4 regions of the Nocardiopsis sinuspersici genome follow, and region 1 is predicted to be linked to each of the others. Evidence: predicted binding sites of a transcription regulator. Region 1 holds the regulator's gene; each other region holds the start of a gene.
The links. The regulator HrcA, encoded in region 1, represses chaperone genes, less so after heat shock. The targets are predictions, from matches to a motif close to TTGGCACTCTCNNNNNGAGAGTGCCAA.
Positions count from the first base shown of each region.

Region 1 (7,811 bases):
ATCTGGTTCGGCCTGCCCTGGCTACGTCCCGCGCTGGCCGTGGCGGGGGCCACCCTGATCGCCGCCTCCGTGATCATGTCCAGTCCCCAGGTGCGCGACCACGTCCTGGAGATCGTCCCCGCGGGCGCCGACCGCGAGGGCACGCTCACCGAGCGGGGCCAGAGCGAGGACGTGGCCGTCCCCGATCCCTCCACCGGCTCCGTCGACGGCACCACCCAGCCGGAACCGGTGCCCCCGGAGAAGCCTGCGGCCTCGCCCAGCCCCGAGGTCGAGGAGGAGGGCTCCGCCCCCGAGGAGGACCCGAAGACCGCCTCCACGTGCCCGGAGCCCGTGGAGGGGCCCTCTCCCTCCCCGACGGCGACCAGCGGCGAGGACGGTGAGGCCGGCGCCGCCGAGGAGGAGGGCTGCGAGCCGGTCGAGAAGCCCAGTCCCGGCACCGGCGGCGACGAGGGTACCGGCGAGGGTGAGGGCGACGGTGCCACCGGCGAGGACGGTACCGGCGCCGGCGGTGGCGGTGAGGACACCGGTAGCGGTGAGGGCGGAGGCGACACCGGCACCGGCGGTGGTGGCGAGGACACCGGCGGAACCGTCGGAACCGGCACCGCCGACGGCGACACCACCAGCAAGACGGCGTCGGGAAGCTGACCCGCACCCGCCCACGCACGCACGAGAGGCGCCCCCGACCCGAAGGTCGGGGGCGCCTCTCGTGTGTGCGTGGCCCTGTGTCCGCGTGGGCGGGAGGGACATGGGGAACGGCGTCTACCAGCGGCCGGTGCGCGCCTGGAGCACCGACAGCGCCGCGACCCCGGCCGTGGAGGTGCGCAGCACGCTCGGGCCCAGCAGCGCCCGGACCGCGCCCGCGCCGGTGAACGCGTCGAGTTCGGTGTCGGAGAAGCCGCCCTCGGGACCGACCACCAGGACGATTCCCGGGCCGTCGCCGGTGGGCGGTTCCAGCTCGGACAGGCGGTCGTCGCCGTCCTCGTGCAGCACGATCCCCAGGTCGGCGGCGGCCAGCAGGTCGGCCACCGCGGAGCGGTCCGCGAGGTCGGCGACCTCGGGCAGCCGTCCGCGCCGGGCCTGCTTGGCCGCCTCACGGGCGGTGGCACGCCACTTGGCCAGCGACTTGGCCGCCCGCTCGCCCTTCCAGCGGGTGACGCAGCGCTCCGCAGACCAGGGCACGATCGCGTCGGCCCCGGCCTCGGTCATCATCTCCACGGCCAGCTCGCCCCGGTCGCCCTTGGGCAGTGCCTGGACCACGGTCAGGCGGGGGCGGGGGGCCGGGTCCTCCCGGCGCTCCACCACCGCGCAGACGATGTGGTCCTTGGCCACCGCGGCCACGGTGCAGCGGGCGACCAGGCCCCGGCCGTCGGACAGGTCGACGGTCTCGCCCTCCCGGACGCGCCGCACCACGGCGGCGTGGCGGCCCTCGGCGCCGCCCACCGTCACCCGGTCGGCCGCGAGGTCCGCGGTACCGACCAGGAAGACCGGTGGTGTCACTTCGCGCCGAAGGCGTCGCGGATCTTGGCGAAGAAGCTGCCGTGCCCGGGACTGAAGCGGCCCGGGGACTGGTCCTCGCCGCGCAGCTCGGCGAACTTGCGCAGCAGCGCCTCCTGCTCCTCGTCCAGCTTGCCCGGGGTCTCCACGTCCACGCGGATACGCAGGTCGCCCCGGCCGCCGCCGTCGAGGTGGCTGACGCCCTTGTTGGGGAGGGTGATGACGTGGCCCGAGTTGGTGCCCGGGCGCAGGTCGATGTTCTCGGTCCCGTCGAGGGTGTCGAAGGCGAAGGACGCGCCCAGCGCGGCGGCCGTCATGGGAACGGTCACCGTGCAGTGCAGGTCGTCGCCGCGGCGCTCGAAGGTGGGGTGCGGGCGCTGGAGGATCTCCAGGATGATGTCGCCCCGCGGCCCGCCGTTGGGGCCGACCTCCCCCTCGCCGGCGAGCTGGATGCGGGTGCCGTCGTCGACGCCCGCGGGGATCTTGACGGTCCGGGTGACCTTCTCGCGCACACGGCCCTCGCCCGCGCAGTCGGCGCAGGGGTTGGTGATGACCGATCCCTGGCCCGAGCACTGCGGGCAGGGGCGGGAGGTCATGACCTGGCCCAGGAAGGACCGGGTGACCTGGGAGACCTCTCCCTGGCCGTGGCACATGTCACACGTGGTGCGGTGCGACCCGGCCGCCGTCCCCTCGCCCTGGCACGTCTCGCACAGGATGGCGGTGGGGAAGGTGATCTCCTTGCTGACCCCGAACGCGGTCTCCGCCAGGTCCAGCTCGACCCGGATCTTGATGCTGCGGCCGCGGCGGACCCGCTCCCGGGGGCCGCGCCCACCGGGCTGGCCTCCGCCGAAGAACGCGTTCATGATGTCGTCGAAGGCGAATCCGCCCGCGCCGCCGAAGCCTCCGGCGCCGCCGCCCCCGCCGGGGGCGTACGGATCCTGTCCCATGTCGAACATCCGACGCTTGCTCTCGTCGGAGAGGACCTCGTAGGCCTGGGTCACCTCTTTGAAGCGATCCTGGGTGGCCGGGTCCGGGTTGATGTCCGGATGCAGCTCGCGTGCGAGCCGCCTGTAGGCCTTCTTGATCTCGTCCTTGGAGGCGTCCCGACGCACCCCGAGAACCTGGTAATAGTCTCTGGCCACTGAGTTACTGTCCTGCCAAAATCTGTCCGATGTACCGAGCCACGGCGCGTACTGCTCCCATCGTCCCGGGGTAGTCCATCCGGGTGGGCCCCACCACGCCGATCTTGGCGAGCGACTGGTTTCCCACACCGTAGTCGGCCGAGACGACGGAAGTGGATCTGAGTCCCTCGTGAAAGTTCTCCGCGCCGATGCGCACCGTGAGCATCGACGGGTCCTTCGCCTCTCCCAACAAACGGATGAGGACCATGTTCTCTTCCAGTGCCTCCAGGACGTCCCGCAGACTGGCCGCGAAGTCGACGGCGGCGAGGTTGGCCGTCCCCGCGAGGACGATCTTCTCCTCGTGCCGTTCGACGAGGCTCTCCAGAAGGACGGAGAGGACCGACAGCGCCATGTGGCGGTGCTCGGGCGGGACCTGGGAGGGAAGGTCCTCCACCGCGCCGGGAACCTCGCCGAGGTAGAGCCCGGAGATGGCCCGGTTGAGCATGCCGCGCAGGTCGTTGACGGCGGTCTCGTTGATCTCGCCCAAACCGTCGATGACACGCTGTTCGACACGGCCCGTGTTGGTGATCACGACCATCATGACCCGCTGGGTCCCGAGGGGGATCAGCTCCACGTGCTGAACCGACGAGCGGGTCAGCGAGGGGTACTGGACGATCGCGACCTGGCGTGTGAGCTGGGAGAGGAGCCGCACGGTGCGGGCGACGATCTCGTCGAGGTCCACGGCGCCGGTGAGAAAGGACTCGATGGCGCGCCGCTCCGCGGACGAGAGCGGCTTGACCGAGGAGAGCCGGTCGACGAAGAGCCGGTACCCCTTGTCCGTGGGCACCCGGCCGGCACTGGTGTGCGGCTGGGTGATGTAGCCGTCCTCCTCCAGAGCGACCATGTCGTTGCGGATCGTCGCCGGGGAGACGCCGAGCCGGTGACGGTCGGCCAACGCCTTGGATCCCACGGGCTCGTTGGTGTTGACGAAGTCCTCGACGACGGCACGCAGGACCGCGAGCTTGCGCTCATCCAGCAACTCGCCACCTCCTGGCACTCCATGGTCCTCAGTGCTAATTCTATGCCCGGCCGCAAACCCGGTCGGCTACCGGTGGGTAGAACACCGGGACGCGGCCTCTTCCTTCCTTCTTCCCACCGGATCGGCGGCACGCGCCACCACCGCAGGGGGCCGAGGCCCCGCACCAGTAGACTGCACGACCGTGGCAACCAAGGGAAACAGCCGTTACGGCCGTGACGTGCTCGCCGGGGACTGGCGCAGGCCCGGGAAAGGGGCCGTGCGCGAGGTGCCCCTGGCCCGTGACCTGGTCGTGGAGGACGCCGACGAGGCGTTCTGCGGGGCCGTGGTGACCTGGGACAAGGCGACCGTGACCCTGGAGGACCGGCACGGCCGCCGCCGGGTGTTCGAACTCGGACCGGCCGCGTTCCTGGTCGAGGGCGAACCGGCCACGCTCGTGCGCCCCGCCGCGGCTCCGCGGGGGCCGCTGCGCAGCGCCTCCGGGTCGGTGGCGGTGCCCGGCGCGCGAGCGCGCACCGCCAGGGAGAGCCGGATCTACGTCGAGGGCGTCCACGACGCCGAACTGGTGGAGCGGGTCTGGGGCCACGACCTGCGCGTCGAGGGGGTGGCCGTCGAGTTCCTGGAGGGGATCGACGACCTGCCGTCGATCGTGGCGGACTTCTCACCCGGCCCCGGCAGGAGGCTGGGGGTCCTGGTGGACCACCTGGTACCGGGTTCCAAGGAGACGCGGATCGCCGAACAGGTGCGCGGCGAGCACGTGCTGGTGGCCGGCCATCCCTACGTCGACGTGTGGCAGGCGGTGCGGCCGCGTGCCGTGGGCATCGCGGGCTGGCCCGAGGTGCCGCGCGGTGTTCCCTGGAAGGAGGGGGTCGTGCGGGCTCTGGGGTGGCGGATGGAGACGGGCGAGGCGTGGCGCCGGATCCTGGGATCGGTCCGTACCTATGCTGATCTGGAGCCAGCCCTGCTCGGCCGGGTGGAGGAGCTGATCGACTTCGTCACCGGACCGCACCCGGACCTCCCCCAGGAAGCGCCGCACGAAGGGAACAGCGGCAGGACCTAGGATTTCGCCCAGAGCGAGGTGTCGGCGCCGTCGGCGCCTCGGGTCCTCCCCGCCTCCGGCCCTGCGCGGTCGTCGGTACAGCCCGGTAGTACGAGAACCGCATCCCACCAGCGGAGCCAAGGAAGAGCATGAGCGAGACCCCGACGAATCCCCCGTCCCCGGAGGACCCCCACCAGGGGCAGCAGCCCGACGACGGGCAGCAGGAGCACGACAGGCCCCGGCAGCCGGACCAGGACCGGCCCTCGGGTGGGCAGCCCGGGTACGGGCAGCAGCCCCGGTACGAACAGCCGCCGGGGGCCCACCCCGCCTATGGACAGCCCTCCGGAGCCCAGTCACCGTACGCACCCCAGCCCGACCAGGAACAGCCGCCCGGCCACGGACAGCGGCCGGATTACGGGCAGCAAGAGTACGGACAGCAGGAGTACGGGCAGCAGTTCTCCGGCGGCCAGCCCGCCCACGGACAGCCCTCCGGGGCCCAGCCGGGTCACGGTCAACCCGGATACGGCCAGCAGCCCCAGTACGGCCAGCCCCAGCAACCCCGGTACGAACAGCCCCAGCAGCCGGGCTACGGCCAGCAGCCCCAGTACCCGGGAGCCCCCGCGGCGTACGGACCGCCGGGTGCCCACCCCGCCTACGGACAGCCCTCCGGAGCCCAGTCACCGTACGCACCCCAGCCCGACCAGGGACAACAGGTCGGCGGCCAGCCCGCCTACGGACAGCAGCCGCCCGGTTTCGCTCCTCCCGGTGGCCCCGAACAGCCCGGGTACGACCAGCAGCAGCCCCGGTACGGGCAACCGCAGCAGCCCCAGGCCCCACAGCCCGGCTACGGGCAGCAGGAGTACGGGCAGCAGTTCTCCGGCGGCCAGCCCGCCTACGGACAGCCCTCCGGGGCCCAGCCGGGTCACGGACAGCCCGGATACGGCCAGCAGCCCCAGTACGGCCAGCCCCAGCAGCCGGGCTACGGCCAGCAGCCCCAGTACCCGGGAGCCCCCGCGGCGTACGGACCGCCGGGTGCCCCCGGCCAGGCCCAGCAGCAGCCCGGCGGCGACGACGGCACGCTGGTGGCCATGCTCGCCCACCTGTCCGGTTTCGTGGTCGCCTGCCTGGGGTGGATCCCGCCGCTGGCGGTCTACCTCGCCAAGCGCAACCAGTCGCCCTTCGTGCGCCACCACGCGTCGGAGGCGGCGAACTTCCAGCTCACCCTGCTGATTCCGTACGTCTTCGCCTGGGTCGTCTTCATCGGTCTGGGTATCTTCTTCCCAGAGATGTCCTGGATCGGTTCCCTCCTGATCGCCCTGATATGGATCGGCGCCATCGTTTTCGGCGTCCTAGGTGCCAGCGGCGCGAACAAGGGAACGTGGTACCGCTATCCGGTGAGTATCCGTCTGCTGAAGTGATCCCCGCCCGCGTGTAGTCCGACTCGTCCGCGCAAAGGAACCAACGATGTCCTACCCCAGCAATCCACCCGAGGACCCCCACGGCCAGGGCCAGCAGCCGGGCCAGGAGGGATCCGGCGGGTACCCCTCCCAGCCCGGACACCCCAGCGGTGGTTACCCCTCCCAGCCCGGGCACCCCGGCGGGGGCCACCCCGACCAGCCGGGTCAGCCCGGCTACCAGCAGGGCGGCTACCCGCCTCCTCCCGGCGGCTACCCGGGTCAGCCCGGGTACCAGGAGCAGAGCGGCGGCTACCCGGCCGGCAACTACCAGCAGCCCGGCTATCAGCAGGGCGGCTACCAGCAGGGCGGCTACGGCCAGCCGGGAGGCTACGGCCACTCCTCGGCCACGACCGGCCAGCCCAACTCCGACGAGCGCCAGATGGGCCTGTTCGCCCACCTGGGAGGCGGCCTCCTCGGCTGGCTCGTCCCGCTGATCATCTACCTGCTGAAGAAGGACGAGTCGCCGTTCATCCGCGACCAGTCCGCGCAGGCGCTGAACTTCCAGCTCCTGATCCTGATCGGCTACCTGATCTCCAGCGTCCTGATGATCGTCATCATCGGTGCCCTGACCTGGTTCGTCGTCTGGGTCGTGTCCATCGTCTTCGGCATCCTGGGCGGTATGGCCGCCAGCCGCGGCGAGTGGTACCGCTACCCGTTCAACGTCAGCTGGGTCAAGTAGGACCGTGTGCGGCGCACAAGGGGTCCGGCCACCGGCCGGGCCCCTTCGCCGTGTCCGGGCACGGGCGGCGGGCCCTCAGGTGAGATCGCGCACCACGGCGTCGGCGAGCAGGCGCCCCCGCCTGGTGAGGACCGCCCTGCCCGCCTCGTGGGCGTCGGGGTCCAGCAGGCCCTCGGCGACGGCCCTCTCGGCGGCGACGCGGCCGTGCGGCTCCAGCAGGTCCAGCGGGCAGCCCTGTTCCACGCGCAGCTCCAGCAGGACGCGCTCGAAGCGGCGCTCCTCCCCGGTGAGCACCTCGCGGGCCAGGCCGGGGCTGTCCCCGGCGGCCAGGCGGGCGGCGTAGGCGGCGGGGTGCTTGACGTTCCACCAGCGGGTGCCGCCGACGTGGCCGTGCGCGCCCGGCCCCACGCCCCACCAGTGGCCGCCGGTCCAGTAGAGCAGGTTGTGCCTGCTGCGCCCCTCGGGGGTACGCGCCCAGTTGGACACCTCGTAGGCGGTGAACCCGGCCGAGGAGAGGACCTCGTCGGCCATGAGGTAGCGGTCGGCCATCGCGTCGTCGTCGGGCTCGGTGAGCTCGCCCCTGCGGACCCGTGCGGCCAGCCGGGTGCCCTCCTCGACGATGAGCGAGTAGGCGGAGACGTGGTCCGGTCCGGCGGAGACCGCGGCCTCCAGGGAGGCCCGCCAGTCGTCGTCGCTCTCGCCGGGCGTGCCGTAGATCAGGTCCAGGTTGACGTGTTCGAACCCGGCCCGGCGCGCCCACTCCACGCACTGCTCGGGGCGGCCGGGGGTGTGGCCGCGCTCCAGCACCCTGAGCACGTGGGTGCGGGCGCTCTGCATGCCGAAGGAGATCCGGGTGAACCCGGCCCGGCGCAGCCGCTCCAGGTAGTCGGGGGTGACGGTCTCGGGGTTGGCCTCGGTGGTCAGCTCGGCGTCGGGGGTGAGCCCGAAGCGGTCGCGGACCGCGGCGACGATCCGGCCCAGGTCC
Region 1 is NZ_MCOK01000001.1:825,368-833,178, reverse strand. It holds gene NOSIN_RS03505 (hypothetical protein) at 1-645, shown strand, start outside; gene NOSIN_RS03500 (16S rRNA (uracil(1498)-N(3))-methyltransferase) at 760-1,497, opposite strand; gene dnaJ (molecular chaperone DnaJ) at 1,494-2,636, opposite strand; gene hrcA (heat-inducible transcriptional repressor HrcA) at 2,641-3,654, opposite strand; gene NOSIN_RS03485 (DUF3097 domain-containing protein) at 3,836-4,711, shown strand; gene NOSIN_RS27435 (hypothetical protein) at 5,044-5,337, opposite strand; gene NOSIN_RS27430 (hypothetical protein) at 5,368-5,790, opposite strand; gene NOSIN_RS03470 (DUF4870 domain-containing protein) at 5,779-6,108, shown strand; gene NOSIN_RS03465 (DUF4870 domain-containing protein) at 6,155-6,826, shown strand; gene hemW (radical SAM family heme chaperone HemW) at 6,902-7,811, opposite strand, start outside.

Region 2 (7,811 bases), 3.6 Mb from region 1:
CCTCAAGCTCAACGCGAGGTACGTGGACGAGTACGGCGAGAACATGTGCATCACCAGCGCCTACCGCGACCTGCCCAACCAGCACCGCGTCTACGCGCAGGTGGCGCCCGGCTTCGCGGCGGTGCCCGGTACGAGCAACCACGGGCTGGGGAAGGCGCTCGACCTGGGATGCGGCATCCAGAACTACAGGTCCGACCGCTGGCTCTGGATGGAGGAGAACGGCGCCGACTTCGGTTGGATCCATCCGGCCTGGGCCAAGTCGAGCCCCTTCGAGCCCTGGCACTGGGAGTACACCCGCTGACGCCCCGCCGACGCGCCCCGGGGGCGGCCCCGTGCGGGGCCGCCCCCGGTGTTCTCGGACCCCCGCTCAGGCGGGTTCCGGGACGACCTCGCTGGTGCAGCTGGCGCACCGGGCGGCCCTCTTGTCGATCTGGCTGAAGCAGTGGGGGCAGTCGCGGGTGGTGCTCTCCTCGGCCCTGGCGAACCGCTCCAGGGCCTTGGCGGTGGGCAGTACCACCAGGAAGTACAGGATCGCGGCGGTGATCAGGAACGAGATCAGCGCGTCGATGAACGCGCCGTACGGGAAGCGGCTCCCGTTGATCTCGAAGTAGAGATCGCTGAAGTCCGGGACACCGCCGAAGATCCCGAGCAGCGGGGTGATGAACCCCTCGGTGAACGCGGTGATGAGCTCGGCGAAGACCGCGCCGATCACGACCGCGACCGCCAACTGCACCAGGTTTCCCCGGAGCAGGAAGTTCTTGAAGCCTTGCATGGAGGACAGCCCTATCGAACGTGTGGGCCCGGTTCCACGGGTGGTGGGGGCCGATGGCTGGGAGTGTGGTCTTGACCGCTGTGTCCGCGCGGGGCGCGGACGTACACGGACGGACGCCGTGGGGGCGCCGCGTGTCCATGGTGCCCGTACCGGCGCGGTGGTGCGGTTCTTTCGGTGAAAGGTCCGCGGGGTCAGGCCGGCTCCCGTCGCCGGGGGTGTGGTCTCAGCCCCGGATGGTGACGGACAGCCGTGAGGTGGCGGCGTGGCCCGCCAGGCTCCTGGCCTCGGCGGGTGTGGCGGCGATGAGGATCAGCGCGCCTCCCTCACCGCCCGGGCCCGCCCCCTCCGGCAGGGCGAGGACGGGACGGTCGCCGACCACCTCCACGGCGGGACCCGCCCTGGTGGGCGCGAGGTCGTCGTGTCCACCGGCGGCGAGGACGTCCACCCGGCTGCCGGGCGAGAGCAGGTCCACGACACCGGGGTCGGCGACCCGCACCGGCACGGCGACCAGGTCGCGGCCGTAGGGCCGTGCGGGAGGGTCGGACAGGCGGGCGTCGGTGATCACCTCGCCGTGGCGCACCGGGGCGTTGAGGAGGAGTCCGGCCGCCCGGTCCCCGACCGCCAGCGCGCCGCTCGGCACGGCGTCGGCGGGAAGGGAGCGTTCGGCGAGGTCGTGCTCGGCGAGGGGACCCGAGGCGTCGAGGTCACGGGAGGCGACGAGTACCTGGACGGTGGGCGCGGGGAGGGGCCGCACGGCCAGGACGGCGCTGACGAGCGCCGCGGCGGTCAGGAGGGTGGCGAGGAGGCGCCGGTACCGGTCCAGGAGGCGGACGGCCATCCGGCGGTGCCGGTAGGGGAGTGGGGCTTCGGCCATGGTTCGACGCTAGGCCGTGAGGGGCCCGTTCGGGCGTTGTCCACAGGCCCCGTCGGGATCCTCTCCGAGGACCCGCGGAACGCGTGTCCCGCCCCGTGGGCCGGACATGCCGCGCGCCGCCGAGGACTCGGCGGCGCGGTGGCGTCAACGGCCCTGCGACTCAGCTGGCCGCGGCGGTGCTGCTGCTGGTGCTGGTGTTACTGCTGCTACCGGTGCTGCTACTGGTGGTGCTGCTGGCCGTGCTCGCGGTGCTGGTCTCGGAACCGGAGGAGCTCTTGGTGTCCGAGGACGAGTCGGAGGAGCCGGACGAGTCGGAGGCCGCGGAGTCGCCGCCGTCCTTGCCCTCGCCGGAACCGGTGAGCACGGAGCTGTTGGAGCTCTTGCCGCTGTCGGTGCGGTAGAAGCCGGAGCCCTTGAACACGATGCCCACGGCGGAGTACACCTTGCGCAGGCGTCCCTCACACTCGGGGCAGACGGTCAGCGCGTCGTCGCTGAAGCTCTGCACGACCTCCATCTGGGCGCCGCACTCGGTGCACGCGTACTGGTACGTAGGCACTGTTCGGGTCCTCCTTGCTGGCACTCTCGCCCGTTGACTGCTAAATAGTACGCGCTCGCCGACCGGAGGCGTGACAGGGCCTGGCACCGAACACGGACCTCGGGGGCGCGATGCCGGATCGTCGCTGCGCGACCGCCGGTGACAACGCTTCCGCGGGTGGGTTTCATCCCGCCTCGTCCGGTTCAGGTCCGTTCGACCGGCCACACGCCGGCGCCGAACACCCGCAGGCCGCCCCCGGGGGTGACCACGGCGTCCACCGGGCGGTCGTGCGGCTCCGCGGGCAGCGACTCCACGAACTCCTCGTCGTGGACCAGGGCGATCGCCGGGGTGTGCGGGCCCTTGCGGGCGAGGGCCCGGTCGTAGCAGCCGGCGCCCCGCCCCAGCCGCGTTCCCCGCCGGTCCACGGCCAGCGCCGGACAGACCACCGCGTCCGCCCGGGCCAGCGCCTCGGGCCCGTACCGGTGGCCCACGGGCTCCAGCAGCCCGTGGCCGGCCGGGGCCAGGGTGTCCGGCCCGTCGAAGGCCGCCCAGTCCAGGTCGCCGCCGGGCAGGAACACGGGCAGCAGCACGTACGTGCCGCGCTTCCACAGCGCCGTCACCAGCTTGCGGGTGTCGGGCTCGCCGCCCACGGAGTAGTAGCAGGCGACCGTCCCGCCCATGGCCAGCCACGAGAGGTCCATGAGGGTGTCGCGGACCGCCGAGCCCGCCCGGGAGCGCTCCTCGGGGCCGCGGTTGCGCCTTCGCTCCAGGAATCCCCTGCGCAGGCGGCCCTTGGCCGCGCGCCGCTCGCTCTCGTCCATGGCCCAAGTGTGGCACCGAGGCGGCCCGGGCGGGCCGCCCGGCCGGCTGCCCCGCGCGGTGAACGCCGGATGGCGGTTCGCCGCCCTCCTCCCGAAACCGTCGGAACTTCTTGGGGCCCGGCAGTGTGTGGGGTCGCCGAGACGGCGGAGGACTGCCCTAAAGTGCCGACATGAACGACTCCACCGACCAGAAGCGATCCTTCGACCCGGGAACCGTCACGAAGGCGGTCGTGCCCGCGGCCGGTCTCGGCACGCGGTTCCTGCCCGCGACCAAGGCCACGCCCAAGGAGATGCTGCCGATCGTGGACAAGCCCGCGATCCAGTACGTCGTGGAGGAGGCGGTCGCCGCCGATCTCCAGGACGTCCTGATGATCACGGGCCGCAGCAAGCGCTCCATCGAGGACCACTTCGACCGGGCCTACGAACTGGAGGAGGCCCTGGAGGCCAAGGGCGACGACGAGCGCCTGCGGTCGGTGCGCGAGTCCAACGACCTCGCCCAGATGCACTACGTCCGCCAGGGCGAGCCGCGCGGCCTGGGCCACGCGGTGCTGTGCGCGAAGGCGCACGTGGGCGACAACCCGTTCGCCGTCCTCCTGGGGGACGACCTCATCGAGTCCGCCGACCTGCTGCGCCGCATGATCGAGGTCCGCGAGAAGCACGGCGGCAGCGTCGTCGCGCTCATGGAGGTGGAGCCCGAACAGGTGTCCCTGTACGGATGCGCGGCCATCGAGCCCACCGAGGAGGACGACGTCGTCACCGTCACCGACCTGGTCGAGAAGCCCGCGCCCGAGCAGGCGCCGAGCCGCTGGGCCATCATCGGCCGCTACGTCTGCGACCCGGCGATCTTCCCCATCCTCCAGGAGACCCCGCCCGGCCGCGGCGGCGAGATCCAGCTCACCGACGCCCTGCTCGAACTGACCCGGCGCAAGCCCGAGGACGGGGGTACGGTGCACGGCGTCCTGTTCCGCGGCAGCCGCTACGACACCGGCAACAAGGCCGACTACATCCGTACCGTGGTGGACTTCGCCTGCCGCCGCCCCGACCTCGCCGAGGAACTGCTGCCCTGGCTGCGCGACTTCGTCGACCGCCGGGAGGCCGGGCGCCCCTGACGGGCTCCCCGTCCCGACCGCTCCGGCCGGGAAACGACGGCGGCCCGGCGGACCGGGTCCGCCACGCGATGGGCCGGACGCGGTGAGAATGGGCCGTGAGACGCCTCCCGAGAAGCGGAGGACGCCTCACCACAGGAACCGCGAACCGGAAGGAACCCCGTGAAGAGCGTCGAGCAGCACGTCGCCGATGTCCTGGCCCTGATCAACGATCCCGAGCCGACCGAACTGGACCTGCTCCAGGCGCACGGCACCGTGCTGGCCGAGGCCGTGGTCTCGCCCGTGTCCCTGCCGGGCTTCGACAACTCGTCCATGGACGGGTACGCCGTGCACGCCGCCGACCTGTCGTCGGCCGCCCCCGACACCCCGGTACGGCTTCCGGTGGTCGCCGACATCCCGGCGGGGGACCCCTCCCCGACCGCGGTCCTGCCCGGCATGTGCGCGCGCATCATGACCGGCGCGCCCATGCCCTCCGGGGCGGACGCGGTGGTCCCGGTCGAGTGGACCGACGGCGGTACCGCCAGGGTGACCGTCGACCGACCGGTCAAGGTGGGCAACGCCGTGCGCCGCGCCGGTGACGACGTCACCGAGGGGACCACCGTGCTGCGGCCCGGCGCGCGGATCGGTCCGGGGGAGATGGGCGTCCTGGCGGCCGTCGGACGCCGCTCCGTGCCCGTGTACCCGCGCCCCCGCGTGATGGTGCTCTCCACCGGTGAGGAGCTGGTCGAGCCCGGGCGCCCGCTCGGTCCCGGCCAGATCTGGGAGTCCAACAGCTTCATGATCGCGGCCGCCGCCCGCGACGTCGGGTGCGAGGTCCACCGCCACGGTTTCGTCGGCGACGACCCCGAGACGGTGCTCGACACCCTGGAGGGCCTGCTGGTGCGCGCCGACATCGTCGTCACCACCGGCGGGGTGAGCATGGGCGCCTACGACGTGGTCAAGGAGGTGCTCACCCGCCAGGGCACCGTGGAGTTCACCCAGGTGGCGATGCAGCCCGGCAAGCCCCAGGGTTTCGGGACGGTCGGACCGGACCGGACCCCGATCGTCACGCTGCCCGGAAACCCGGTGAGCGCCTTCGTGTCCTTCCAGATCTTCGTGCGCCCCGCACTGCGCAGGCTGCGCGGGCTCGCCCCCGACCCGCTGCCGAGCACGCGGGCCGTCCTGACCGCGCCGGTCACCTCCCCCGAGGGGCGTCGCTCCTTCCTGCGCGGGGTGCTGGAGGAGTCCCCGCACGGCCCGAGCGCCGGCGCCACGGTGGCCCCGGCACTCCACCAGGGCTCGCACCAGCTGTCCGCGCTGGCCGGCGCCAACGCGTTCGTGGTGGTGCCCGAGGAGGTCACCGAGCTGGCCGCGGGCGCCTCCGTGCAGGTGCTGCGCCTGCCCGAGCCCGCCTAGGGCACGCTCGGCGGACACCCCTTGCCTGTGACCGGAACGGTGTGCGGCCCGTCCCACGCGTCACACCGGCAACATTTCCGGCTAGCCCGCTCACCGGTGTGTTCGTGGACCCTTCCCGCCCACCACCCGTCGGCCGAAGGCCTCCGGCCGCGGCCTCGCCCCGCCGGCGTCCGTCACCGCCCACAACGGCGGCCTCCGTCCGCGGCGTTCCCTCCGCGCCGCCGCCACCGCCCCGTCGCCGGGCGGAGCGCCCCCGGCGTGTCGTACGGTCGTGATGGCGCGGCCGGCCCGGCCGCGCCCTGTGTTCGAGCGGAGAGTTGGCAGGCCGATGACCGACACCCCACGTCCGGAGGGGGCCGACCACCCCTCCGGGTTCACCCACCTGGACCGATCCGGCGCCGCGCGCATGGTCGACGTCTCGGAGAAGCGGGTGAGCGCGCGCACCGCCACCGCCACCGGCCGGGTGCTGCTCAGCCCGGAGGCCGTCACCGCGCTGCGCGGGGGAGAGGTGCCCAAGGGCGACGCCCTGGCCGTCGCCCGGATCGCGGGAATCCAGGGAGCCAAGCGCACACCCGACCTCGTGCCGCTGTGCCACCCCATCGCCGTGCACGGCGTCGACGTGGACCTCGCCGTCGTGGACGAGGGCGTGCGGATCAGCGCCACGGTGCGCACCGCCGACCGCACCGGGGTGGAGATGGAGGCGCTCACCTGCGTCATGACCGCCGCCCTCGGCCTGGTCGACATGGTCAAGGCGATCGACCCCGAGGCCGAGGTCACGCGGGTGCGGGTCGAGGAGAAGACCGGCGGCAAGAAGGGCGACTGGAGGCGCGGTGAGTGAGTCCGGGGGCCGTGTGCCCCGCGTCGCGGTCGTGACGGCGTCCAACCGGGCGGCGGCGGGCGTCTACCCGGACCGCTCGGGTCCGGTGGTCGCCGAGCGCCTGCGTGAGCTCGGCTGCGTGGTCGTGGGCCCCTGGGTGGTGCCCGACGGCGCGCCGGTGGCGGAGGCGCTCGTCCGCGCCCTGGACGAGCGGCTCGACGCCGTCGTCACCACCGGCGGGACCGGCCTGACCCCGCACGACCACACGCCCGAGGCGACGCGTCCGCTGCTGTCCTACGAGATCCCCGGGATCGCCGAGGCGCTGCGGGCCGCGGGGCGGGACAAGGGCGTGCCCACGGCGATCCTGTCGCGGGGCCTGGCCGGGGTCGCCGAGCGCGGCGGCCACCGGATGCTCGTGGTGAACCTGCCCGGCTCCAGGGGCGGTGCCGCCGACGGGATGGACGTGCTGGCCCCGGTGTTCGCACACGCGGTGGACCAACTGCGTGGCGGTGATCATGCCCACTCCGAATGACACCGAACAATGACCGTAATCACATCTCGGGCATTCCGTCCGTTGACAATTCTTTGGTCTGCAGTGGGTTTTCGGTACGCAAGTACTAGAGTTAGGAATCATCCGATTCCTGCTCCGTCGGAGTGATGAGCGACACGCCACACCCGGGGAGTGGAATACTGGAGACCGTCACCGGGGACGGGGAACCGGCGCCTCCGCATCCGGTGTCGTACCGGTGGGCTACGGTGCCGAGGGCGTCGAAGGGACGGTCGTGAATCGCAGACAAGGGTGGCCCGTCACCCTCCAGGAGGGGCCGGTCGCGCTTCGACCCCTGCGGCTGCGCGACGCCGCCGCGCTGCGGGAGATCCGCGCGCGCAACGAGGAGTGGCTGCGTCCGTGGGAGCCGACCTATCCCGAGATGCCGCTGCGCACCACCGGGCTCACCCCCTACGTCTCGATGCTCCAGGCCGTCCGCAGGGAGGCCAGGCAGGGCCTGTCCATGCCCTGGGCGGTCACCTACGGCGACCGGTTCGTCGGACAGCTCACGGTGGGCGCCATCGTGTGGGGATCGGCGAGGTCGGCGCAGGTGGGGTACTGGATCGACAGCGCCTACGCCGGGCACGGCATCACCCCGACGGCGGTCGCGCTGGCCGTCGACCACTCCTTCTTCCGTGTCGGACTCCACCGGATCGAGGCCAACATCCGGCCCGAGAACCGGGCGAGCAGGCGGGTGGTCACCAAACTGGGCTTTCGGGACGAGGGGGTGCGCAGGCGCCAACTGCACATCGACGGGGCCTGGCGCGACCACATCTGCTACGCGGTCACCGCTGAGGAGGTCCCCCAGGGGCTGCTGTACCGGTGGCGCCACGGAGACCCCTCCGGGCCGTCCGCCGAGCCCGGTTCCGGCCCTGGTTCCGCTTTGGGGCCACAAGGCCCGAACGGTGGCCGGGATCCACGTGACCCGGCGAGTCCGCACCCGG
Region 2 is NZ_MCOK01000001.1:4,388,644-4,396,454, reverse strand. It holds gene NOSIN_RS18980 (D-alanyl-D-alanine carboxypeptidase family protein) at 1-301, shown strand, start outside; gene mscL (large conductance mechanosensitive channel protein MscL) at 368-772, opposite strand; gene NOSIN_RS18970 (SAF domain-containing protein) at 996-1,646, opposite strand; gene NOSIN_RS18965 (FmdB family zinc ribbon protein) at 1,807-2,202, opposite strand; gene NOSIN_RS18960 (5-formyltetrahydrofolate cyclo-ligase) at 2,385-3,002, opposite strand; gene galU (UTP--glucose-1-phosphate uridylyltransferase GalU) at 3,173-4,111, shown strand; gene glp (molybdotransferase-like divisome protein Glp) at 4,271-5,503, shown strand; gene moaC (cyclic pyranopterin monophosphate synthase MoaC) at 5,832-6,341, shown strand; gene NOSIN_RS18940 (MogA/MoaB family molybdenum cofactor biosynthesis protein) at 6,334-6,852, shown strand; gene NOSIN_RS18935 (GNAT family N-acetyltransferase) at 7,103-7,811, shown strand, end outside.
Region 2: the regulator HrcA is predicted to act here: its motif matches at 2,220-2,246, upstream of NOSIN_RS18965 (FmdB family zinc ribbon protein).

Region 3 (7,811 bases), 3.5 Mb from region 1:
ACAGCGAGGGCGCCGACGGGGCTGCCGGAGGCCCCGCAGGTACGCCCGCGAGGCACGAGCCGCCATACCGGAGGATCCGAAGGTTCCCGTACCCGCGGCGCCCGAACACGAGGCGAAGCGCAGCCTCAAGGAGACACGGCCTAGTGCTGGGAGGAGCGGTGCCTCGTCGGGCCCAGCGCACGGCAGTAGCCGCGCACGCGCGGGCGGCGGGGACACGGACGGCCACCGCTCCGGGGACGCCCGCCGTGCTCAGGGGAGGAGGCGGTTCGCCACGGCCACCTGCCGAAGCCGAGCAATAGCTCGGTGCTGGGCAACCCGTACCGCTCCTGCCGACATTCCAAGTACATGTCCCGTCTCATCTGCTGTAAGTCCCGCGATCACCCGCATGACCAGCAGCTTGCGCTGCTGCTCGGGCAGTTCGTCGAGAAGCTCTCTGGCGCGCTGGGCCTCGATGACCCGCACCGCCGACTCCTCCGGCCCCGGGGCCTCGTCCGGCCGCTCGGGCACGGAGTCGGTGGAGACCACCTCCACCCGTCCGGCCACGCGCAGGGTGTCGGCCACCTTGTGGGCCGCGATCCCGAACACGAAGGCCGCGAACGGACGGCCGCGGTCCTGGTAGCGCGGTATCGCCGAGAGCAGGGCGATACACACCTCCTGGGCCACGTCGTCGGAGTGGTGGGCCAGTCCCGAGACCCGGGCGAGGCGGGCACGGCAGTACCTGACCACCATGGGGCGGACCTCGCGCAACAGCGAGTCCATGGCCCCGTCGTCCCCTCGGACCGCGAGAGACCCCAGGTGGTTCAACCCCGTTTCGCGCGCGGCGGGGTCCGCATCCCCGTGCGTTCCCGGCCGCTGCGCGGTAACGCCCCCCCGGGCGCCTGCATCCGTCACGCTACGAATGATGCCCCCACCACAGGACCCAACCACTCAGATCGACAACTACAGAATGGTCACGTTTTGGGCAATTCACCCACAAACGCCACGCGCGTTCGGGAGAAACGTGGGTCCCACGTGGTAGTGCGCGGGGGCGGGACACGATCGTGTCCCGCCCCCGAACCGAACCTCACCGGGCCCGACGCCGCGGCCCTCAGCCGCGACGGCGGCGGACGGGGAGACCGGTGCGGGGACCGGCCCGCCCGTCCGGCGGCCCGACGGCTACCAGCGCCGACGCCGGCCGGCGCTAGTGGCTGTGGCCGTGGCCCTCGTCCTCGTCCTCCTCGGGCTTGTCCGCGACCAGCACCTCGGTGGTCAGCAGCATGCCCGCGATGGAGGCGGCGTTCTGGACGGCGGAGCGGGAGACCTTGACCGGGTCGATGATGCCCTCGGCGGTCAGGTCGCCGTAGGTGCCGGTCGCGGCGTTGTAGCCGTGGCCGACCTCCATCTCCGACACGCGGTGGGTGACCACGTAGCCCTGGGCGCCCGCGTTCTCGGCGATCCAGCGGGCGGGCTCGACCAGGGCGCGGCGGACGATCGCCACACCGGTGGCCTCGTCGCCGGTCAGGCCGAGGTCGTCCAGGGCGGTCGAGGCGTGCACCAGGGCGGAGCCGCCACCGGCGACGATGCCCTCCTCGATGGCCGCGCGGGTCGCCGAGATGGCGTCCTCGAGGCGGTGCTTCTTCTCCTTGAGCTCCACCTCGGTGGCCGCGCCCACACGCAGGACGGACACGCCGCCCGCGAGCTTGGCCAGGCGCTCCTGGAGCTTCTCGCGGTCCCAGTCGGAGTCGCTCGCCTCGATCTCCTTGCGGATCTGGCGAACGCGGTCCTCGACCTCGGACTGCTCACCGGCACCGTCCACGATGGTGGTGGTGTCCTTGGTGATGGTGATGCGGCGGGCGCTGCCGAGCGTGTCGATGTCGGCGTTGTCCAGGGACAGGCCGACCTCCTCGGCGATGACCTGGCCGCCGGTGAGGACGGCGATGTCCTGGAGCATGGCCTTGCGGCGCTCGCCGAAGCCGGGCGCCTTGACCGCGGCGACGTCGAGCGTGCCGCGGATCTTGTTCAGCACCAGGGCGCCCAGGGCGTCGCCCTCGATGTCCTCGGCGATGATGAGCAGCGGCTTCTTGTTGTTCTGGAGGACCTTCTCCAGCAGGGGCAGCAGGTCGTTGAGGTTGCTGATCTTGCCCTGGTGGATCAGGATCAGCGCGTCCTCGAGCACCGCCTCCTGGCGGTCGCCGTCGGTGACGAAGTAGGGCGAGATGTAGCCCTTGTCGAACTGCATGCCCTCGGTGAAGTCCAGGTCCAGACCGAAGGTCGGGGCCTCCTCCACCGTGATGACGCCGTCCTTGCCGACCTTGTCGAACGCCTCGGCGATCATGTCGCCGATCTGGGCGTCCTGGGCCGAGTTGGTGGCGACGTAGGCGATGTCCTCGCGCTCCTCGACGGGGCGGGCGCGCTCCAGCAGGATCTCCGACACCCTGTTGGCGGCGGCGTCGATGCCCTTCTTCATGGACATCGGGGAGGCGCCGGCGGCCACGCTGCGGATCCCCTCGCGCACGAGGGCCTGGGCGAGGACGGTCGCGGTGGTGGTGCCGTCACCGGCGGCGTCGTTGGTCTTGGTGGCGACCTCCTTGACCAGCTGGGCGCCCAGGTTCTCGTAGGGGTCGTCCAGCTCGATCTCACGGGCGACGGTCACACCGTCGTTCGTGATGGTGGGGGCACCGAACTTCTTGTCGATGACGACGTTGCGGCCGCGCGGGCCGAGCGTCACCTTGACGGCGTTGGCGAGGCGGTCGACGCCCCGCTCGAGGGCGCGGCGGGCGTCGTCCTCGAACTCCAGGATCTTCGGCATAGGAATACTTCCTCTTCGGCTGGTCAAAAAACGGGCATCCCGCCCGCCCGGCGATGTGCCGACCGGTGCGGGATGCGGATGACTCCGAGCCCGGAGTGCCGGGCCCCGTCGGGACCTACTTCTCGACGACCGCGAGAATGTCGCGGGCGGAGAGAACCAGGTACTCCTCGCCGTCGTACTTGACCTCGGTGCCGCCGTACTTGCTGTAGAGGACGACGTCGCCGACGTTCACGTCAAGGGCGATGCGCTTGCCGTTGTCGTCGAGACGGCCGGGGCCCACGGCCAGGACGGTGCCCTCCTGGGGCTTCTCCTTGGCGGTGTCCGGGATGACCAGACCGGAAGCAGTGGTCTGCTCGGCCTCCAGCGTCTGGACCACGACGCGGTCCTCCAACGGCTTCAGCACGGTCTTGGTGGCGGTCGACATGGTGTGACCTCCCCCTTCAAGGTTTGGTGTCCAGTCTTCGGCCCGCACTGGCGCACGGACCGGTTGCGAAAAAGGGGCGACCACGGCGGCCTGTCGTCGCGGGTGCCAGACCGGCCTCGTCGCGATTAGCACTCTACCCCCGAGAGTGCCAGAATGGAAACGTGACCGTGACCCCCCGTCGGAGACCCCGGCCCCGCCCGGGGTGCCGGCGGCCGGGCGCCCGGATCCGTCGGGATTTCGGCCGGGCCCGTTCGCGAGGACCGGAGCAGCCGGAACAGGCGGACCCGCCGACCGCGGACACTCCTTCGCCGACCGCTCTTCCACGTTCGGGGGAACCCATGCACGTGCCCGCCTTCGAGGCGCTCCTCACCGACGCGGGCCGGGAGGTGCTGGCGGGGATCGACCCGAAGGCCGCCGCCCGTGACCGGCTGGCCGCCGCCTCCAGGTTGCGCGGCGATCCGCGCGTGGCGGATCTCGACCCCGGTCTACCCGTCTCGGAGCTGGTAAACGCGGTCCTGACCCAGGTGCTGCTGCGCGAACGCGGCCGTGCCAAGTTCGGCGACCGCGCGGAGCGGATGTTCTTCACCCCCGACGGCCTGGAGCAGTCCACCCGGCGGGTGGTGGCCGACCACCGCGCGGAGCGGATGGCGCGGGCCGCCCCTTCCGTCCTGGACGGCGCCGCAGCGGGCGACCTGTGCTGCGGGGTCGGCGCGGACCTGCTGGCGCTGGCCGAGCGCGGCGTCCCGGTGGAGGGCGTGGACGCCGACCCGCTGACGGTGGCCGTGGCGCGTGCCAACATCGAGGCCCTCGGACTGTCCGGCCTGGCCCGGGTCCGCGAGGGCGACGCCGCCGAGGCCGCGCCCGGCCGGTACCCGCTGCTGTTCTGCGACCCCGCGCGTCGGGGCGGGCGCGGCCGGGTGTTCGACCCGGCGGCCTACTCCCCGCCGTGGGACGTGGCGGCCGGGCTGGCCGCCGCCTCGGGCGCGGCCTGCCTCAAGGCCGCGCCGGGCATCCCCCACGAGGCGCTGCCCGAGGACGCGGCGGCCGAGTGGATCTCGGTGGACGGGGAGCTGAAGGAGACGGCGCTGTGGTTCGGCGCGCTGGCCGGGGGACCCCGGCGCCGGGCGACGGTGCTGCACGAGCGGGAGGGGCTGCTGGCCCGCGAGGGCGCGGTGGCGCACCTGGACGCCGACCCCGGCCTGGGCCCGGCCCCGGTGGCCGCGGCCCGGCGCTACCTGTACGACCCGGATCCGGCCGTGGTGCGCTCGCACCTGGTGGCAGAGGCGGCGGCCCGGGTGGACGGCGCCCTGCTGGACGAGCGGATCGCCTACTTCACGGCGGACACGAGGACCGTCTCACCGTTGTGGCGGGTGCTGGAGGTCCTGGAGGTGCTGCCGTTCTCCCTGAAGCGGCTGCGCTCAGCGGTGCGGAAGTTGAACGCCGGGACGGTGACGGTCAAGAAGCGGGGCTCGGCGGTGGACACCGAGAAACTGCGCCGGGACCTTCGGGCGTCCGGCCCCGAGTCGGTGACGGTCGTGCTCACCCGGATCGGCGACCGGCCCTTCTGCCTGCTGTGCCGCGAGGCCGGGGGCCCCGCCGCGGACTGAGCGGGTGCGCGGGAGGAGGAGCCCGTACGCGGGGCTGGGTGCGGAAGCGGGGGGAGCATTCGCGGCGCGGGAGCCGTGTTCCACCTCACCGGGTCACGGGCAGGGGCCAGATCGTTACCTTCCGAGCCCACATCTTTGGCCGCTCCTTGGGGAGGGAGGAGTCGGTGTCGTTAAACTGGCGACCGTTGAATTCTTTCCCTTCTCATGGATTCACCCGGAAGGCCATGGTTGTTTGAACCGCCACGCGGCTCGACCAGAACATGGACCTCGCCTCTTGTGTATACACACCGTCACACTCTAATTACGACGAGGCAGTATTGGTGCGGGAGCGCCGCCCGCCCGGGGACCATCGAGAACCCGTCCCGCCCGGAACCCACCGTCCCTTCCCCCCGGACGGGCACGGGAGCGCCAGCAAAATAAGGAGCACCTCGGTGGAACAGACCAATCACAACTTCCTCAACGGGGGAGGCCAGGCCGGGATCTCCGACCGGATGCGCGACCTGCTCTCCCAAGCCGCACAGGAGCACGTCTCCGACCAGAAGTCGCAGGGCGCGGTCAGCGAAGAGATGCGCCAGCGCCTCGAAGGCATGGAATGGCTGCTCCGCGAACTGCGTGAGCGTGAACTCACCTCCCTCTCAGAATCGGTCGCCACGGCCAACAGCCGTATCGACGACTTCCTGGCCCGTCCGCCGGAATGGGCCGAGACCCTGGCCGAGCACATAGAGGTCGTCGGCCAGCAGGTCAAACCCCTGTCCGACCTGCCGTCCCTGCGCGCGGACACCAACCGCGTCGCCGGGCACCTGGACACCGCGCTCACCCGCATGCAGCGGATGGCCGAGACCGGGAACCGCACCGCCGAGCAGGTCACCGAGCTCGGGGAGCGCCTCAACGGGCTGAGCGACACCTTCGGTGAGCGCCTGGACGCCCTCGACACCGCGCTCGCCTCCCTCACCGCCAAGACCGAGGCCGTCGAGGCGTCGCTGTCGGCGCTGTCGAAGGCCTCGGAGAGCCGCCACGAGGCCCTCACCACCGGGCTGGCCGAGAGCCGCACCGAGCTGACCGAGGCCCTGGCCGGCGGGCGGGCGGAGATCTCCGAGGCCCTGTCCGAGGGCCGCACCGAGCTCGCCGAGGCCGTCGCCGCCAGCCGCGAGAGCCTCACCTCCGCCGTCCAGGAGAGCCGCGAGGCCCTCACCGAGGCCGACACCCGGCTGAGTGAGACCGTCACCGCCAGGCTGGAGGAGGCCTCCGTCGAGCTGAGCACGCTCGTCGAGGAGCGCACCGACCGGCTGCGCACCTCCTTCGAGGAGCGCACCGCCGAGCAGCACGAGACCCTGCTGTCCCGGCTGCAGGAGAACACCGGCGAGCTGGGCGAGCGCACCACGGCCCTGGCCGAGGAGCTGGGCGCCCTGGCTACCGCCTCGGGCGAGCGCCACGAGGCCCTCGCCGCCAAGCTCACCGAGAGCGTCGGCTACCTCAGCACCCAGGCCGAGGAGAACAACGCCGAGACCACCGCGGCCGTCGCCGACGTCACCGGTTCGCTCGCCAAGCTGCGCGAGAAGCACGAGTCGTCGCTCACCGAGCTGCGCACCCACCTGCGCCAGCGCCTGACCGAGCTCAACGAGCAGATGGAGCTGGGCCGCACCGAGACCCGGGAGCACGCCGAGGCCACCTCCGAGCGCCTGCGCGAGGCGATGGTCGAGCGCACCGACGCCCTGAGCTCCCGGATCGCCGAGGACGCCGAGCGCGTCACCGCCGACTTCGCCGAGCTGCGGGAGTTCGTCCGGGAGAGCGGCGACAAGCTCTCCACCGAGTCCGAGGAGCGCTCGCAGGCGCTGACCGAGACGCTCACCGAGCAGGTGGAGGCGCACCGGGCGGCCCTGGACGAGCGTCTGGAGCGCCAGCGCGAGTCGATCACCGGCAAGGTCGACAACCACCTGTCGCAGATCACCGGCAAGGTGGACCACGAGCTGGGCCGCCTCACCGACCGCTTCGACACCTTCGAGGGCCACTTCGAGGGGAGCTTCGAGAGCGTCGAGGGCAAGATCGACCGCATCGACGGCCGTATCGACGGTGTCAACGGTCGCCTGGACGGCCTGGACGGCCGGGTCAACGGGGTCGAGGGCCAGTTCGAGGGCGTCAGCGGGCACTTCGAGGGCGTCGACGGCCGTATGGAGGCCCTCGACGACCGGCTGGAGGCGCTCAACCAGCGGCTCAACCAGCTCCCGCAGACCATGGAGGTCAGCGAGCTGCACCGCCGCCTGACCGAGCTGGTGGACCGGCCCCAACTGGACCACAGCAGCAAGCTGGACGAGATCGACGAGCACGTCACCTCGTCCGTGACGCCGGTGCTGCGCGAGCTCAAGCAGCGTCCGGACCGGCACGAGATGGAGGAGACCGTCACCGAGGCGGTCGAGAACTCCCACGACGACATCACCAAGCGGTTCACCTCCCTGGAGGAGACCGTGCTGGCCCTGGCGGAGGCGCTGCTGCGCCCGAACCGGGAGGGCAAGAAGAAGCGCCGCCTCGACGACGACGAGGACGACGAGTAGGACGCCGTCCGCCCGGTGACCGCCGGGCGGACACGGACCGGTGGGGGCCGGGGCACCGCGGGGTGTCCCGGCCCCCTTCGCGTGTTCGGAGGCGTCGGCACGGGTGAGCGGCGCTCACGCGCCAGAACGCCACCGTGCCGCCGGTTCCCCGTCTTCCGTGGACGCCGACGGGGAACCGGGGCCACCGGGTGCCCGGGCGGGCCGGGAGGGGCGCGGCCGGCCCCGGCGGTACCCGAGCAGGTCAGACCGTGAAGACGATCTTGCCGAACTGCTCTCCGTCGGCCATGGCCTGGAAGCCCTCCCCGGCCCTGGCCAGGGGCAGCACCCGGTCGATCTCGGGGCGCACGCCCGTGCGGGCGCACATCCGGGCCAGGGAGTCCAGCTCCTGCTTGGTGCCCATGGTGGAGCCGATGACCCTCAACTGGAGGAAGAACACCCGGTTG
Region 3 is NZ_MCOK01000001.1:4,306,664-4,314,474, forward strand. It holds gene NOSIN_RS18605 (sigma-70 family RNA polymerase sigma factor) at 250-891, opposite strand; gene groL (chaperonin GroEL) at 1,181-2,788, opposite strand; gene groES (co-chaperone GroES) at 2,904-3,212, opposite strand; gene NOSIN_RS18620 (class I SAM-dependent methyltransferase) at 3,551-4,819, shown strand; gene NOSIN_RS18625 (hypothetical protein) at 5,251-7,368, shown strand; gene NOSIN_RS18630 (zinc-binding dehydrogenase) at 7,610-7,811, opposite strand, start outside.
Region 3: the regulator HrcA is predicted to act here: its motif matches at 3,338-3,364, upstream of groES (co-chaperone GroES).

Region 4 (7,811 bases), 3.7 Mb from region 1:
TGGAGGGCGCGCACACGATCGAGGCGCTGGGCCGGCAGGCCCGCCAGATCGCGCTCAACGAGCGGCGGGTGGGACGCGCCTACGCGGCGGAGCGGTACACGCTGTGGCTGCGGTGCGTCTGGTACCCGCCGTTGGAGGTCGGGTACATGTTCCCGATCGCCCTGACCTTCCTGGTGGCGGGCCTGCTGTACGTGGACGGATCGCTGAGCCTGGGGGAGGTCGCCACGGCGGTCTTCCTCAGCAGGCAGATGGGGCGCCCGGTGGACCAGCTGCTGGACCAGGTGGACAGCCTGATGATGGGGTTCACGAGTCTGCGCAGGCTGCTGGGCGTGGAGCTCGCCGAGGAGCCCTCCGAGTCGGACGCGCCCTCCAGCGGGAGGCCGGGCGAGGTCCGGTTGGAGGACGTGCGGTTCGCCTACACCGACGTGGAGGTGCTGCACGGGGTCGACCTCTTCCTGCGGCCCGGGGAGCGCCTGGCCGTGGTGGGACCGAGCGGCGCGGGCAAGTCGACCCTGGGCAAGCTGGTCGCCGGTGTGCACCCGCCGACCTCGGGGAGCGTGCGCGTGAGCGGGGTGTCCATGTCGGGGCTGGCTCCCGAGGCGCGGCGCGGACGGGCGATCATGCTGAGCCAGGAGAGCCACATGTTCCGGGGGACGGTCGTCGAGAACCTGGCGCTGGCGCTGGACCTGCCCGAGGGAGCCGCGGAGGTGGACCGGGAGCACCTGTGGGAGGCGCTGGCCGCCGTGGACGCAGACGACTGGGTGCGCTCGCTGCCCGACGGGCTGGACACCCGGGTGGGTTCGGGCAACGCCGCGCTGGACCCGGCCCGCGTGCAGCAGCTCGCCCTGGCCCGCGTGGTGCTGGCCGATCCCGACGTGCTGGTGCTGGACGAGGCCACGTCGCTGATGGACCCGCGCTCGGCCCGCCACCTGGAGCGCTCGCTCGCGGGGGTGCTGTCGGGCCGCACGGTGGTGGCCATCGCGCACCGGCTGCACACCGCGCACGACGCCGACCGGATCGCGGTGGTGGAGGACGGCAGGATCAGCGAGCTGGGCGGCCACGACGAGCTGATCGCACGCGGAGGCTCCTACGCCGCCCTGTGGCACGCCTGGCACGGTCAGGGCTGACGCGGCCGGGTCCCCGTCGACGGCCTCAGGCCGGCCACCGGCCGGGGCCGGAAGAGCCGGACGTGTCGGGCTCGACGCCGAAGGGCTCCGGCAGCCGGATCCCCGCACCTTCGGACAGGACGCCGACGCTCCGTGCACCCGTCCGCGCGACACTCCGCGGAACAGCCTCGGCCTTCCGCGAAGGACAGCGCCGTCCTTGCCCGCTTCGCCTGGAAACAGCGAAACCGGGCGGCCCCGAGGGGCCGCCCGGTCGTCGCGGGCGAGGTCGCGTATCCGGACCTCAGACGCCTGCGGGTCCGAGGACCCGAGGTATCGGGACCTGCTAGAAGTCCATGCCGCCCATGCCACCGGTCGGGTCACCGGCGGGAGCGCCGGCCTTCTCCGGCTTCTCCGCGATGACGGCCTCGGTGGTCAGGAACAGACCAGCGATGGAAGCCGCGTTCTGCAGAGCGGAGCGGGTGACCTTGGTCGGGTCGATGACGCCGTCCTTGAACAGGTCGGTGTACTCGCCGGTGGCGGCGTTCAGACCGAAACCGGGCTCCAGGTTCCGGACCTTCTCCGCCACGACGCCACCCTCGAGACCGGCGTTGACGGCGATCTGCTTGAGCGGCTCGGCGATGGCGCGACGGACGATGTCGGCGCCGATGGACTCGTCGCCCACCAGCTCCAGCTTCTCGAACGCCGGGACGCTGGCCTGCAGCAGCGCGACGCCACCGCCGGGCAGGATGCCCTCCTCGACCGCGGCCTTGGCGTTGCGGACGGCGTCCTCGATGCGGTGCTTGCGCTCCTTGAGCTCCACCTCGGTGGCGGCACCGGCCTTGATGACGGCCACGCCGCCGGCCAGGCGCGCCAGGCGCTCCTGGAGCTTCTCGCGGTCGTAGTCGGAGTCGGTGCGCTCGATCTCGTTGCGGATCTCGTTCACGCGACCGGCGATCGAGGTGGCGTCACCGGCGCCGTCCACGATGGTGGTCTCGTCCTTGGTGACGACGACCTTGCGGGCGCGGCCGAGCATGTCCAGCTCGGTGCTCTCCAGCTTGAGGCCGACCTCCTCGGTGATGACCTGGCCGCCGGTCAGCACGGCGATGTCGCCGAGCTGGGCCTTGCGGCGGTCACCGAAGCCCGGGGCCTTGACGGCGACGGACTTGAAGGTGCCGCGGATCTTGTTGACGACCAGCGTCTGGAGGGCGCCGCCCTCCAGGTCCTCGGCGATGACCATCAGCGGACGGCCGGCCTGCAGGACCTTCTCGACGATCGGCAGGAACTCGTTGTTGTTCGAGATCTTGGAGTTGACGATGAGGATGTAGGGGTCCTCAAGGACCGTCTCCATGCGCTCCAGGTCGGTGGCGAAGTAGGGCGAGATGTAGCCCTTGTCGAAGCGCATGCCCTCGGCGAGCTCGAGCTCCAGCCCGAAGGTCTGGCCCTCCTCGACGGTGATGACGCCTTCCTTGCCGACCTTGTCCATGGCCTCGGCGATGGTCTCGCCGATCTGGGGGTCGCCGGCGGAGATCGAGGCGGTGGAGGCGATCTGCTCCTTCGTCTCGATGTCCTTGGAGATGTTGCCGAGCTCCTCGTTGATGCGAGCGACGGCGAGCTCGATGCCGCGCTTGAGACCGACCGGGTTGGCACCGGCGGCGACGTTGCGCAGACCCTCGCGGACGAGCGCCTGGGCGAGCACGGTGGCGGTGGTGGTGCCGTCACCCGCTACGTCGTCGGTCTTCTTGGCGACCTCCTTGACCAGCTCGGCCCCGATCTTCTCCCAGGGGTCCTCGAGCTCGATCTCCTTGGCGATGGAGACACCGTCGTTGGTGATCGTGGGGGCGCCCCACTTCTTCTCCAGAACGACGTTGCGGCCCTTCGGGCCGAGCGTGACCTTGACGGCGTCAGCGAGCTGGTTCATGCCGCGCTCGAGGCCGCGACGGGCCTCCTCGTCGAACGCGATCAGTTTGGCTGCCATATGAGTTCTTGTCCTCCCGTGACCGGGCTGATACGCGATGGGACGAGACGTGCGCCCGCGACGGACGACCACGGAACTTCCGGCAACCCTGCTGCCGGGTGCCGCGGTCTCGCAGCCTCGCTCCGGTTAGCACTCAGTGAAGGCGAGTGCTAACCAGATCCATTTTTAGCACTCGGCCCCCGAGAGTGCAAACGATGTGGTCACGATTTCACTCCGGCCCATCCCAGTATCTACCTGCACAAACACCACATAACACCCAGGTTTTCCGCGCTCAGCGGACAGCGGAGGGAAGCCCGGACCGGAGCCGGCGCCCCGGGCCGGGGCCGGGGCACCGGGTCAGGAGCTGAGGCGGCGCATCGCCCGCGAGCCCACGGCCAGCGCCGCGACGGTCAGCACGACCGCCACCGCCCAGCCGATCCCGACCGAGGCGCCCCACTCACCGGCGAACAGCGCCCGCTCGGCGTCCACCACGTACGCCACCGGGTTGGCGCGCGAGAGCGCGTACAGCCACGACGGCGCCAACTCCATCGGCAACAGCACACCGGACAGCAGCATCAGCGGCATGATCACCGTCTGCAGGACCGGAGCGAACACGTACGTCTGCTTCACCGCCATGGCCGTCAGGTACGACAGCGTGGCCAGGCCGGTCCCCAGGACCGCGAGCAGGAGCAGCCCCACGACCGCGCCCGCCACCGAGACGCGGAGCCCGAACGGGACCACCAGCACGATGACGAGCACCATCTGGACCAGCATGGTCGCCACGTCGCGCAGCACCCGGCCGAGCAGCAGCGACACCCGGCTCACCGGGGCGGCCAGCAGCCGCTCGTGCGCTCCGGAGGCCATCTCCGGCAGCAGCCCGAAGCCGGAGAACCCGGCCGTGAACAGGGCCAGCATGACCAGCAGGCCGGGGACGAACCACTGCCACGGGTTCTCGCCCTCGGCTCCGGCCAGCCCCGTCAGCAGGGGTGCGAACAGCACCAGGTACAGCACCGGCTGCAACATGCCGAAGGCCAGCATCACCGGCCGGTGCAGGACCGGCCTCATCTGGCGGGAGAAGACGGTCGCGGTGTCACGCAGGAGGCTCGGCCGCCACGCCCGCTCCGTCGTCTCCACGGACCCTCCGGTCCCCTCGTGGGCGCTCATGCCTTCTCCTCCCTCAGGCTGCGGCCGGTCAGGGTCAGGAACACGTCGTCCAGGGTGGGCCGCTGCACCCGGACCGTGAGCAGGGGGACCCCGGCGGAGTCCAGCGCGCGCAGCAGCTCGGGCAGCACGGTGTCCCCGCGCTCCACCCGCAGGCGCACCTCGGGTTCGCGACCCGGCGCCGTGACGACCTCGGCCGCCCCGGAGGAGAGCGTCCGCTCGGCGACCCCGGCACCGGCGCGCGCGTGCTCCTCGTCCGGCACGGAGAAGGCGACCAGGTCCCCGGAGACCTTGCCCTTGAGCTCGTCGGCGGTGCCGTCGGCGATGACGCTGCCGTGGTCGATGACCAGGACCCGCTCGGCCATGTCGTCGGCCTCGTCGAGGTAGTGGGTGGTGAGCACGACCGTGGTGCCCAGCCGCTCGCGCAGACCGGTGATGTGCTCCCACAGGTTGGCGCGGCTGTGCGGGTCGAGCCCGGTGGAGGGCTCGTCCAGGAACAGCAGCCCGGGCTCGTGGATGAGCCCCATCGCGATGTCGAGCCGCCGGCGCTGGCCGCCGGAGAGCTTGGTGACCACGCGGTCGGCGGCGGAGCCCAGTTCCAGCATGTCGAGCAGTTCGCCCGAACGGCGGCGCGCGGTGCGCCGGTCGAGCCCGTACAGCAGCCCCTGTGTGTACAGTTCCTCCCCGGCCCGCTGGTCGTCCCCGGCGCCGTGGCCCTGGCCGACGAAGCCGATCCCCCGGCGCACCCTCGCGGGCTCGGCGCAGACGTCGTGTCCGGCGACCACGGCCGTTCCCGACGTGGGCTCCAGCAGTGTCGTGAGCATGCGCAGCGTGGTGGACTTCCCCGCCCCGTTGGGTCCGAGCAGGGCGACGAGCTCGCCCTCGGCCACGTCGATGTCGACGCCGCGGACGGCCTCGACGACCTCCTTGCCGACCCGGAAGTTCCGGGTCAGGCCACGTGTACGGATCATCCGGCCCCCTTCCTATTAAAACTTGAACTCGGGACGAGTGTGCACCACCCGAACGGGATATTCAAATTTTAGTAAGAGCGGTCTCCGCCCGCCCGCGCGCGGACGCGTCCCCCTCCGGTCAGTGCTTCGGGGAGTGCCCGGCGAACGTGGTCAGTACGTCCAGGTTCCGTTCGGTGGACTCGGTCCTGTTCCGCCGGGGGCGAGGGCGCCGACGGGGTTCTGGAGGATTCGTAGGTGGGGCTGCGAGGAACGAGCCGCCATACCGGAGGATCCGAAGGTTCCCGTACCTACGGCGCCCGAACACGAGGCAAAGCGCAGCGCAGCCTCAAAAACAACACAGCGAGGGCGCCGACGGGGTTCTGGAGGATTCGCAGGTGGGGCTGCGAGGAACGAGCCGCCATACCGGAGGATCCGAAGGTTCCCGTACCTACGGCGCCCGAACACGAGGCGAAGCGCAGCGGAGCCTCAAAAACAAAACAGCGAGGGCGCCGACGGGGTTCTGGAGGCCGCGCAGGTGCGTCCGTGAGGTACGAGCGGGCGCACCGCAGGGGCCGAAGGTTCCCGTACCTACGGCGCACGAGCACGAGGCAAAGCGCAGCGAAGCCTCAAAGACGACACAGCAGGGGCGCCGATACCTGCGGCGCACGAGCACGAGGCACAGCGCAGCGGAGCCTCCAGGAGACACGGCTTAGGACTCCGCCGGCGGCAGCCCGAAGGCGTCGGGGGCGTCGTCGGCCATGGTGTACTCCCCGGCTCTCAGGGAGGCGATGAGGTTCCGCGTCCACTGGATGTCGGCGTCGATCGTGCCCCTCCAGAGGTTGAACAGCTCGCGCACGTGCCCCGGCTCGCCCCGGCTCTCGGAGGGGAGCAGCTCACCGCTGGTCTTCTCCAGCAGCTCCAGCCGCCGGCGCAGCAGGTCGACGACCTCGCCGCGCGGCAGCGAGGTCATCAGGGTGACCGCCGCGAACAGCATCGCGGGGTCGTCCCTGCGCGTCAGCCCGCGGCGCAGGAGCCGGTGGATCTCCGCGACGCCGTCCTCGGTGATCGAGTAGGAGGTGCGGTCGACCACCTCGTCCCCCTCGGCGACGAACTCGCGCAACTTGCCCTCCTGGGAGAGCTTGCGCAGGGCGTGGTAGATGGACCCCCACTTGATGTTGGCCCATTCCTCGGCCCCCCAGGACAGGAGCGCGCGACCCACCCGGTACCCGTGGGCCTGCCCCTCCATGCGCACCACACCCAGGACCAACAGCCGCGTCGCCGACATCTCCACCCTCGTTCAACCGCAGATCTCCCCCAGCCTACGAGGGCCGGTACGGCGCACCGGTGCCTCCGCCCGGGTGTGCGGCGCCACAGTCCGCGGCGCCGCGGTCGGCGAAGCGGAGAGGGGCGGTCCCGGCTCCCCCTCCGGAGCCGGGACCGCCCCTCTTCGGGACTCGTCGACGGGTCAGCAGCCCCCGGCGACCGCCGGGATGATGGAGATCTGGGCTCCGTCGGCGATCTCGGTCTGCAGGCCCTTCTCGAAGCGCACGTCCTCGTCACCGACGTAGACGTTGACGAAGCGGCGCACCTTGCCGCTGTCGTCGAGGATGCGGGCGCGGATACCGGGGTGGTTGGCCTCCAGGTCGTCGAGGACCTCGGCGAGGGTGTTGCCCTTGGCCGTCACCTCGGAGGCGTCGTCGGTGTAGGTGCGCAGGATGGTGGGCACGCGGACGCTGGCGCTCATGGCGGACTTCCTTCTGGTGGGAGACTGCGGGCTGGTGCGGGCCCCGGCGGACGCACCGGGGCCACGGGGGCCGGGGCTCGTTCTCCGGCGCATCCACCCCGGAGGGTGTTGGTTCGGGCGCCGCCAGGGTTCTGCACGACGAGGCAAGCCGCGAGCGAGGAACGAGCGGCAGGCGCCGCCGAGGAAGAATCCCTGGCCTCTTGGGCGCCCGAACACGGGCCGAAGCGGAGCGGAGGCCCCGAAGAACACCGTCTAGGCGAGACCGGCGCCGGTGAAGGCGCTCAGGGACGGCTTGATGGTGGCGGTCACGCCGGAGTCGACGGCGTTCAGGGTCTTGAGCCCGTCACCGGTGTTGAGCACGACCGTCTCGGCCTTGGGGTCGAGCCTGCCCTCGCGGACCAGCTTGCGCAGGACACCGGTGGTGACACCGCCCGCGGTCTCGGCGAAGACGCCCTCGGTGCGGGCCAGGAGCTTGATGGAGTCGACGATCTCCTCGTCGCTCACGTGCTCCACCGAACCGCCCGTGCGCTGGGCGATGTCCAGCACGTACGGGCCGTCGGCCGGGTTGCCGATGGCCAGCGACTTGGCGATGGTGTCGGGCTTGACCGGCTGGATGACGTCGATGCCCTTCTCCCAGGCCTGCGCGACCGGGGAGCAGCCCGTGGCCTGGGCGCCGAAGATCCGGTACGGGCGGTCCTCCACCAGGCCGAGCTCGACGAGCTCACGGAAGCCCTTGTCGATCTTGGTGAGCTGGGAGCCGGACGCGATCGGGATGACGATCTGCTCGGGCAGGCGCCAGCCGAGCTGCTCGGCGATCTCGTAGGCCAGCGTCTTGGAGCCCTCGCCGTAGTAGGGGCGCAGGTTCATGTTGACGAAGCCCCAGCCCTCACCGGCCG
Region 4 is NZ_MCOK01000001.1:4,524,495-4,532,305, forward strand. It holds gene NOSIN_RS19505 (ABC transporter ATP-binding protein) at 1-1,127, shown strand, start outside; gene groL (chaperonin GroEL) at 1,450-3,081, opposite strand; gene NOSIN_RS19515 (ABC transporter permease) at 3,418-4,224, opposite strand; gene NOSIN_RS19520 (ATP-binding cassette domain-containing protein) at 4,221-5,192, opposite strand; gene NOSIN_RS19525 (PadR family transcriptional regulator) at 5,881-6,456, opposite strand; gene NOSIN_RS19530 (ubiquitin-like small modifier protein 1) at 6,637-6,915, opposite strand; gene thrC (threonine synthase) at 7,168-7,811, opposite strand, start outside.
Region 4: the regulator HrcA is predicted to act here: its motif matches at 3,247-3,273, upstream of groL (chaperonin GroEL).